DNA from 2 places in the Veillonella sp. AF13-2 genome. Region 1 is predicted to be linked to the other one. Evidence: riboswitches for the same ligand, from Rfam matches in the RefSeq annotation. Region 1 holds a riboswitch; the other holds the start of a gene.
What was found. Region 1 has a riboswitch for thiamine pyrophosphate ahead of thiC (phosphomethylpyrimidine synthase ThiC). Riboswitches for the same ligand answer to the same signal wherever they lie in the genome.
Positions count from the first base shown of each region.

Region 1 (4,433 bases):
AGCTATCGCTTCAGGATTATCTCCATGAACACATATGGAGTCAGCCACAATATCAATGATCTTCCCCGTATTAGTAACAACCTTACCCTTTGTAACCATCATAAGAACTCGGTCTAAAGCCTCTTGCGGGTCTTTAATGAAAGCACCTACTTCTGTACGAGGGACCAATGTTCCCTCCTCTGTATAGCCACGATCGGCAAACACTTCCTGTATAACAGGAATACCTCGTCGCTGTGCCTCTTGAGCAATATAGCTACCACTCAATACCATGATCGCGATATTAGGATTTACCGCTTGTAAACCATCTAAAATTGCATCGGCTAGTACAGGCGTAACACAGGCTGTATTGTAAAAAGCACCATGTAGTTTCATATGCTGTAAAGTAATGTCATAACTATCACAAAAAGCTTGAAGTGCACCTAGTTGGTACATCATATAGGCTTTTGCCTCAGCAGGACTTACTGCCATCGCACGACGACCAAATCCCATCAAATCTGGATAACCAGGATGCGCCCCTACGGCAACTCCTTTTTCTTTACATATACAAACAGTCGCATCCATAATAAGAGGATCTCCAGCGTGCCAACCACAAGCAATATTAGCACTTGTTACGTGATTTAATACTTCACTATCCATGCCTAATGTATAGTTACCAAAACTTTCGCCTAAATCACTATTTAAATCTACATAATGAGACATATACTATTACCTCTCCATCTTCATTTATTTTATAAATTCTATAGAATATCGAATTTAATGATACGATTATACTAAATAAACCTATATCTTAGCAAGGATATTTATCAAATCTACAAAATTATTTTATAAATACAAAAACCACAAGATTAAAATCTTGTGGTTTGTATGTATACTCTTTTTTATCTGACCCTACTATATCCCATCATGAGCTCATAAATAGTATTTTGTATATTATCCGATTCTGTTATTTCAGAAACGGCACAAATAAAATCGGGATGCGCTTGCCAAACGGTATCAGCATTTGTGGTTTTAATGCCCCCAACAGCAACAATGGGAGCCTTACTAAACTGCTTTGCCCAATATATATAAGAAATTCCTACAGGATTAGCATTGGGTTTTGTTTGTGTAGAAAAAATAGGCCCTACCCCAATATTACCTATAGTAAATGTATCCAATATATCAATTACCTCCTACAAAGCTAACGATTTCTAATCTGTCAGCAGCCGTTAATTTAGTGGTTGTATATGCTTCCTTACTAAGAATCTCTCCATTAAGCTCAACTACAAAGTGTTTACCAGAATAGCCTAATTCATCAAGAATCAAATGAAGTTGCTCACCTACAACATACTTTGGCTCTCCATTAACAATCAAATCCATAATGACCTCCCATATGAAAAAGCTTATAAAATATCAATATATTCTTCTTGTAAAGCTTTATTCATACTGCGTACAGCACAGAATTTGCCACACATAGAACAGGTTTCACTATGGTCTTCCTCCGGTGCTCTACTTTCACGAATAGAACGAGCCCGTTCCGGATCAATGGCACAAGCATATTGTGCTTCCCAGTCGAGAACTTGACGCGCCTTAGCCATAATGTCGTCTATATCTCTTGCATTAGTAATACCACGAGCAATATCTGCAGCATGCGCCGCTATTTTGAAAGCCATAATTCCATCTTTTACATCATCTGCATTTGGTAAGGCTAAATGTTCCGCTGGTGTAACGTAGCACAAGAATGACGCCCCATGCATACCTGCTACAGCACCACCAATGGCAGCTGTAATATGGTCGTAACCAGGAGCAATATCTGTTACGAGCGGTCCCAACACATAGAAGGGCGCTCCATCACACAAGGACTCTTGTATTTCCATATTCATTTGTATTTGATGTAAAGGTACATGCCCAGGTCCTTCAATCATAGCTTGTACACCATATTGTTTCGCTCGTTTTGCCAATTCACCAAGCCTTACAAGCTCTTCAATTTGGCACACATCAGTTGCATCCGCCAAGCAACCTGGACGACAAGCATCACCTAAAGACAAAGTAACATCATATTCTTTGCAAATCTTTAAGATTTCATCAAAGTATTCATAGAATGGATTTTCATGGCCTGTCATGCTCATCCATGCAAATACCAAACTGCCTCCGCGGCTAACAATATTAAGCAACCGTTTATGATTCTTGATTTGATCTATTGTTTTTCTCATAATACCACTGTGGATAGTAATAAAATCTACACCATCTTGAGCGTGTAATCGGATAGTGTCCAAGAAATCTTGAGCTGTTAATTCACCTAAATCTTTTTGATGATGAATGACACTATCATAAATAGGCACCGTACCAATCATTACTGGCGATGTCTCAATTAATTTACGTCTAAAAATACGAGTGTCACCATGAGTGGAAAGATCCATGATCGACTCTGCGCCAAGTCTAATAGCTCGATTAACCTTTTCAATTTCACTATCATAATCAGTAACGTCTTTCGATGTACCTAAATTAACATTGACTTTCGTTCTAAGGCGTTTGCCAATCCCCTCAGGCGAAATACTAGTATGTTGCTTGTTACAAGGAATAACAACCTTTCCTGCTGCCACTAGTGAACGTAATACCTCTTCATCCATACGTTCTTTTTCCGCAACTACTTTCATTTCCTTCGTAACTACACCAGCCACAGCAGATTCCAATTGAGTCATAAACATTTTACATCCTCCTATATAAAAGACATATATAGTTAGGTATGCAAAAATGGGTATCGAACAAAATGATCGATACCCATATTAAGTATTAGCGTGCTTCCTACGCGGGCATGATCCCGATCAGGTATAAAGGTCAGGTGCTCGCAGCCCTTTCTCAGCCTATATAATAGGCTCCCTTGCATACTCACTATATAATTATGCTATTAATATTACTACTTTATTCAGATTTGTCAAATGATTATTCTGACACTTTTACGTCTATTCTTTATTTCTCAGCCTTATCTTGGTCTTTGCTATCATCGGAATCTGCTTTTTCAGAGATTACAATATGACCATCCTTAACATCGGCAAGCAAGTGTTTAGCATCGATGTGATCCAAGTAGAAATCAGTTACATTATCGCGGATTTCAGATTCGATAACACGACGTAATGGACGAGCGCCCATAGTTTTGTCATACCCTTGTTCCATCAACAATTCTTTAGCTTCATCTGATACATCAAGAGTGATATCTTTTTTGGCTAAAGTTTTATTCACTTGATCAAGCATCAAATCTACAATTTTTTTCAAATCTTCTTTGCTCAATTGATTGAACTCGATAACTGCGTTGAAACGGTTCAAGAACTCTGGACGGAAGAATGGAGCAATGCGTTCCATTACATCTACTTTATTTTCATCATCATTGTCATTACCATAACCGAAACCTGCATTGGATGTAGCAATGATAACAGTATTTTTAAAGTTTACTGTGTTACCTTGACCATCTGTTAAGCGACCATCGTCCAATACTTGTAAAAGTAATGTAATAACTTGAGGGTCTGCTTTTTCGATTTCATCGAATAATACGATGGAATAAGGATTACGACGTACGCGTTCAGTTAATGTGTTAGAGTTATCTTCATAACCAACATACCCAGCTGTAGCGCCGATTAATTTAGATACGGCTGTGCGATCACTATATTCGGACATATCCAAGCGAATGATTGCATCTTTGTTACCAAACATATCTAGAGCTAATTGTTTAGCTAATTCTGTTTTACCAACGCCAGTAGGACCTACGAATAAGAAGCTACCAATTGGACGGTTGCCTTCGTCAAAGCCTGCACGGTTACGACGAATTGCTTTAGATACGGCTTCTACTGCTTTATCCTGACCAATTACATGAGCTTCTAAACGAGATTTCATGTCTTTCAAGCGTTCGATATCGGATGCCCCCATTTGAGATACAGGGATACCTGTCATTCTTTCAACGGCTTCTGCTACATCGTTGACCTTAGCCACTACCTTTTGATTTTCTGTATGGTTATCAAGCTCTGCTTGTAACTTTTGAATACGCATTTTTTCATTGATTGCAGATTCATAGTCTTCTTTTTGAGCATATTCCTCTTGTTTTGCTTTAGCATCAGCAATATCTGCTTCCAATGTTTTAATATCTGTTACAGGATGTTGAGATGCCAAGTGAGCTGCTGTTACATCGATTAAATCAATAGCTTTATCAGGCAAGCTACGTTGTGGAATATACTGTACGGAATAATCTACAGCTGCTTTCAACACCGCATCTGGCAATTCAATATTATGATGCGCTTCGTATAATGGACGAATGCCTTGTAAGATTTTGAAAGTATCCTCTGCAGATGGCGCGTTTACCTTTACCTCATTAAAACGACGAGCGAGAGCCGCGTTTTTCATGATTGTATTACGGTATTCATCTTGTGTTGTAGCACCAATTACAGTCATTTCACCACGAGACAAGG
Region 1 is NZ_QTMT01000003.1:418,503-422,935, reverse strand. Features, by position in the region: gene DWV85_RS07860 (5-oxoprolinase subunit PxpA) at 1-699, opposite strand, end outside; gene DWV85_RS07855 (thiamine phosphate synthase) at 879-1,154, opposite strand; gene thiS (sulfur carrier protein ThiS) at 1,159-1,356, opposite strand; gene thiC (phosphomethylpyrimidine synthase ThiC) at 1,380-2,684, opposite strand; TPP riboswitch at 2,762-2,869, opposite strand; gene DWV85_RS07840 (ATP-dependent Clp protease ATP-binding subunit) at 2,947-4,433, opposite strand, start outside.

Region 2 (4,433 bases), 120 kb from region 1:
CCCCCGTTGCGACGACAGGACAGTTAATTTGGCGTGCAAGACGATACGTTATAATTGCGCTATCCTCAACTTGTTCTCCATCTACACCCTTACCCGAAAGAGAACTATCAATCTTATGATTTGTATTAAGAGCATCATAGATGGCTTTAATTTCACTTTGGTTCCCTCGTAGCAACGAAATAGCACCAGTTTTAATCAAGTCTAAAACAACAGATAATCGATAAGCCCCGGCGTGACAACCCACAGGGTCTAGTATAATGGGTACCTCATGAGCCTTCGCTAATTTAACAGCCTCTTTGTAATAAGTAACCTTATCTGGTGTAACGGTCCCAATATTGATGAGCAGTGCAGAAGCATGAACGATAAGGTCTTTTAAGTCTTCGCTACACTCACTCATCACGGGTGATGCACCGATGGCTAGCAAACCGTTAGCTGTAAAGGTCCGCACCACATCATTGGTAATACAAATAACAAGAGGATTTTTTTTGCGTAGAGACTCTAATATATTCAGTTCGGACCAATTTGAACCATTTATATTTGGATTGTTGTAGGTCATATAACTATCTCCTCTAGTCATTTTTCAAAAGTTCATCCATCGTTTGAGGGCCATTTACCAATAACCCATAAGCCATATGATTAACAGGTCCACAGCCATTTCCAAGTGCTGGATTATGCTTAATCGCAAGGGAAATATAGTTCTTTGCAATGCCAATTGCATCCATTACATCACGCCCTTTGGCGAGCTCTGCCGTAATAACCGCCGAGAAGGTGCAACCCGTACCGTGAGTATGAACAGTATCATATTTAGGACTTGTCCACGTACGCACATCTCCATCTTTGGTGAAAGCATAATCCGTAGCATCATCTCCAATATGGCCGCCTTTTATAATAACCACTCGAGGTCCTAATTCATGTAAAATACGCTTAGCTGCTGTTGTAATGTCACTTTCACAAGAGATAGACATATCCGCTAACACCTCTGCCTCGCTACGATTAGGTGTAATAACTGTAGCGACCGGAATGAGTTTAGATTTTAAGAAATCGACGGCCTCATCCGATACAAGTCGATCACCGCTGGTGGCAATCATAACTGGATCCATCACATAAGGGATGTTCTTACTCACATAAGGATAGATGAGATCCATCATCTCTGGTAAAGCAATCATACCTGTCTTAACGGCTTGAGGAAGAATATCTGAATATACATCGTGTAACTGTTTTTCTATGCTTTCTAGCGATAGGTGTTCTACGTGGTGAACCCCTGTTGTATTTTGGGCTACTACGGAGGTAACCACTGCCATACCATATACATGGCGGCTTTGGAAGGATTTTAGATCGGCCATAATGCCAGCGCCACCACTAGGGTCGGTACCGGCAATTGTTAATGCTGTATGTAGTTTCATTATGCCTCCTTATGTAACAAATTACGTCGAGATAAGATTTGTAATACCACGAAGCCAATACAAGCTCCGCTAATAGAGCTCATGGAGAAGGATGTAATCAAAGTCAACAACGCCAACGGTTTACCTAGTAAGAAGTTAGCAATTGGATAGCTAATAAGAGCCCCGAGAAGACCTGTACCTATGATTTCTCCTAAAGCCGCCGCCCATATGGCATTGTACTTCTTATATAGATACGCAGATAACCAAGCGCCAATCATACTGCCTGGAAAGGCTAAGGGAGAACCTAGCGCTAGTACATTACGTAAACAAGAGGTACTAAAGGCGGCACCTACAGAGAATCTCGTCCCTACTACAACGGCTAAAATCACATTTATCATATGTTGAAATGGAAAAATTCGAGCAGGCCCAATCGGAATCGACGTAGTCGATAAGACGACACCCAAGGCCACACATATACTAGCAATAATCAGTTTTTTCATAATACCTCCAACTAAATAAAAAATGAGACCACCTCAAATGGAATGGTCTCGTAATAGTTTGGTATTATGTTTCATTCCACTTCCCTACGCCAGTATTATCTGGATCAGGTCTAGGGTTTTGAATGATCAATCTCAGCAAAAGCACCCCTAGTGGCCATATATTTTTATACTCTAGTTATAACATCATTATACAATCTATGCAACAAAAGAATTGACGGTTCTCCCACCACCTCGTATAATGAAGCCATAACGGGGTGCTCACACGAGTGGGCTGAGAGTAAGCTAATGCTTTAACCCATAACCTGATTTGGATAATGCCAACGTAGGGAACATAGAGGATTAAAAGCCGAGTTCCCATGAGCTCGGCTTTTTCTATGACTTCCTGGCAAGGAGGACGTATGACAGATACACACATTACACAACCACAGTTCGCCATGATATGGTTTGGTGCCGCCCTATCTATAGCGGAGATTATGACCGGCACCTATCTGGCACCCTTAGGCCTCACTCAAGGACTATATGCCATCATCTTAGGCCATATCATCGGCGGTATTCTGCTCTTTGGAGCAGGACTCATCGGTGGCCGTTTGCGGCAAGGCAGTATGAACACGACAGCCTTTAGCTTTGGTCCCTTAGGGGCAAAGGGCTTTGCCTTTTTAAATATGATCCAACTAATCGGTTGGACTAGTATCATGATTTACGATGCTATGCTTGCCTTACAAGAGCTGGCGCCCCTATCTCCTATGATTTGGACTATTGCTATTGGGGCGCTCGTCATTTTATGGCTCTTCATCGGTCTCCACAATACAGGCTATATTCAAGCTATCGTATCTGTTTTATTACTAGGCCTCACACTCTACATGGGAGTTCACATGATTTCTCAATGGCCTAGTGACAGTAGCTTCATGACTAATGGCAATATGAGCTTTATAGCAGCCCTTGAGCTATCAATCGCTATACCACTGTCTTGGCTACCTCTCATCAGTGATTATACTCGTGAAAGCAAAAGCCCTTTCTCCGCATCACTAACAAGTGCTACCATCTACACGGTAACGAGTGTCGCCATGTACACCTTGGGCCTTAGCGCGGCGATCTTCGGCGGTGGGGACTCTATCATTACTATTATGATGAACGCAGGCCTTGGTCTTGCAGGACTCATCGTCATTATCTTCTCCACTGTAACTACGACCTTCATGGACGCTTACTCAGCTGGCGTATCTAGTACGACTATCTATAATGGAGCATCTAGTAAAGGCGTAGCTGTTATCGTAACCATTGTCGGCGCCATTGCAGCCATCCTATATCCGATGGACGATATTACAGAATTCCTATATCTCATCGGATCCGTCTTTGCTCCAATGATTGCCATCTTGTTGGCAGACTATTTTGTCAATCGCCAACAAGTGCAAACGCTATCGGCTTATCTAGTTCGCGGGTTGATTTGGGCTATAGCCGTAGGTTTATACCATTATATGTTGCATAGTGAAAGCTCCATAGGTGCAACACTACCAGCCTTTACAATAGCATTTATCGTAACATCCATCGTTGGATTCATAAGTAAAACTGCTAACACCTTACTATAAGCCCATCTTCACAGGTCCAGTGCCGATTTCCAACCATTTCGGCTTCGCTTTCATCATGGGTAACCCATACACATGGCACATCCCATTCGCGAATAATGGAAACAAGATCCTCTCGAACATGCTTACGTAAATTCCAGTCTAGTGCAGATAATGGTTCATCAAGAAGCAAGATGGTTGGTTTAGAGTAAAGAGCACGCCCCAATGCAACGCGTTGCTGCTCACCACCAGACAAGCTACCTGCTTTCGTTTTACGATATTTCTCAAGGCCTAAGCGTTTTAATAAGCTGTCACACATCTCTGACGTGCCTCGTTTACTATAGGTAATATTATGTTCCACCGATAAATGTGGAAATACGATATTACCTTGTGGCATATAGCCAACTTGACGTTCTTGAGCAGGTACCCAGATTTTTTTGTCGCGATCAACCCATATAGTTTCATCATATTGAATGCTACCTGTAGTCGGTTTCACAAGACCTGCAATGCACTTAATAAATGTACTTTTACCACTGCCAGATTGGCCTGTTAACACGGTAATACCAGAAGAAAATACACCATCGGCTTTCACAGTCACAGAAGGTCTAGCTACGGTAAAGGAAAATGTAATCATCGGACCTCCTAATTATTATCAATGTGCCGGAACAAGGACCCCTTTGTGATGAGGTGAATCCCGCTCAACAATGCCAATGTAAGAACACATATATATATAACTAATTCAAAGGCATCCATGTACTGCCCTGCCTCTACATAAGAGTAGATAGCAAGTGGCATGGTGCGTGTTACCCGTGGAATATTACCGGCAATCAAGATTGTAGCTCCAAATTCGCCCATAGCACGACAAAATGCTAAAATACTGCCCGTCAAAATGCCTTTCCAAGCGAGTGGTACAGAAATAGTAAAAAAGATACGTAACTCTGAAGCACCCAATGTGCGCGCTACGTCCTCCATATTATGATCGACAGATTGTA
Region 2 is NZ_QTMT01000003.1:294,369-298,801, reverse strand. Features, by position in the region: gene thiM (hydroxyethylthiazole kinase) at 1-556, opposite strand, end outside; gene thiD (bifunctional hydroxymethylpyrimidine kinase/phosphomethylpyrimidine kinase) at 570-1,403, opposite strand; gene thiW (energy coupling factor transporter S component ThiW) at 1,403-1,882, opposite strand; TPP riboswitch at 1,947-2,041, opposite strand; TPP riboswitch at 2,123-2,228, shown strand; gene cytX (putative hydroxymethylpyrimidine transporter CytX) at 2,281-3,465, shown strand; gene DWV85_RS07200 (ATP-binding cassette domain-containing protein) at 3,449-4,075, opposite strand; gene modB (molybdate ABC transporter permease subunit) at 4,084-4,433, opposite strand, start outside.
Region 2: linked by a shared signal. The riboswitch ahead of cytX (putative hydroxymethylpyrimidine transporter CytX) and the one ahead of thiC (phosphomethylpyrimidine synthase ThiC) in region 1 are both predicted to bind thiamine pyrophosphate.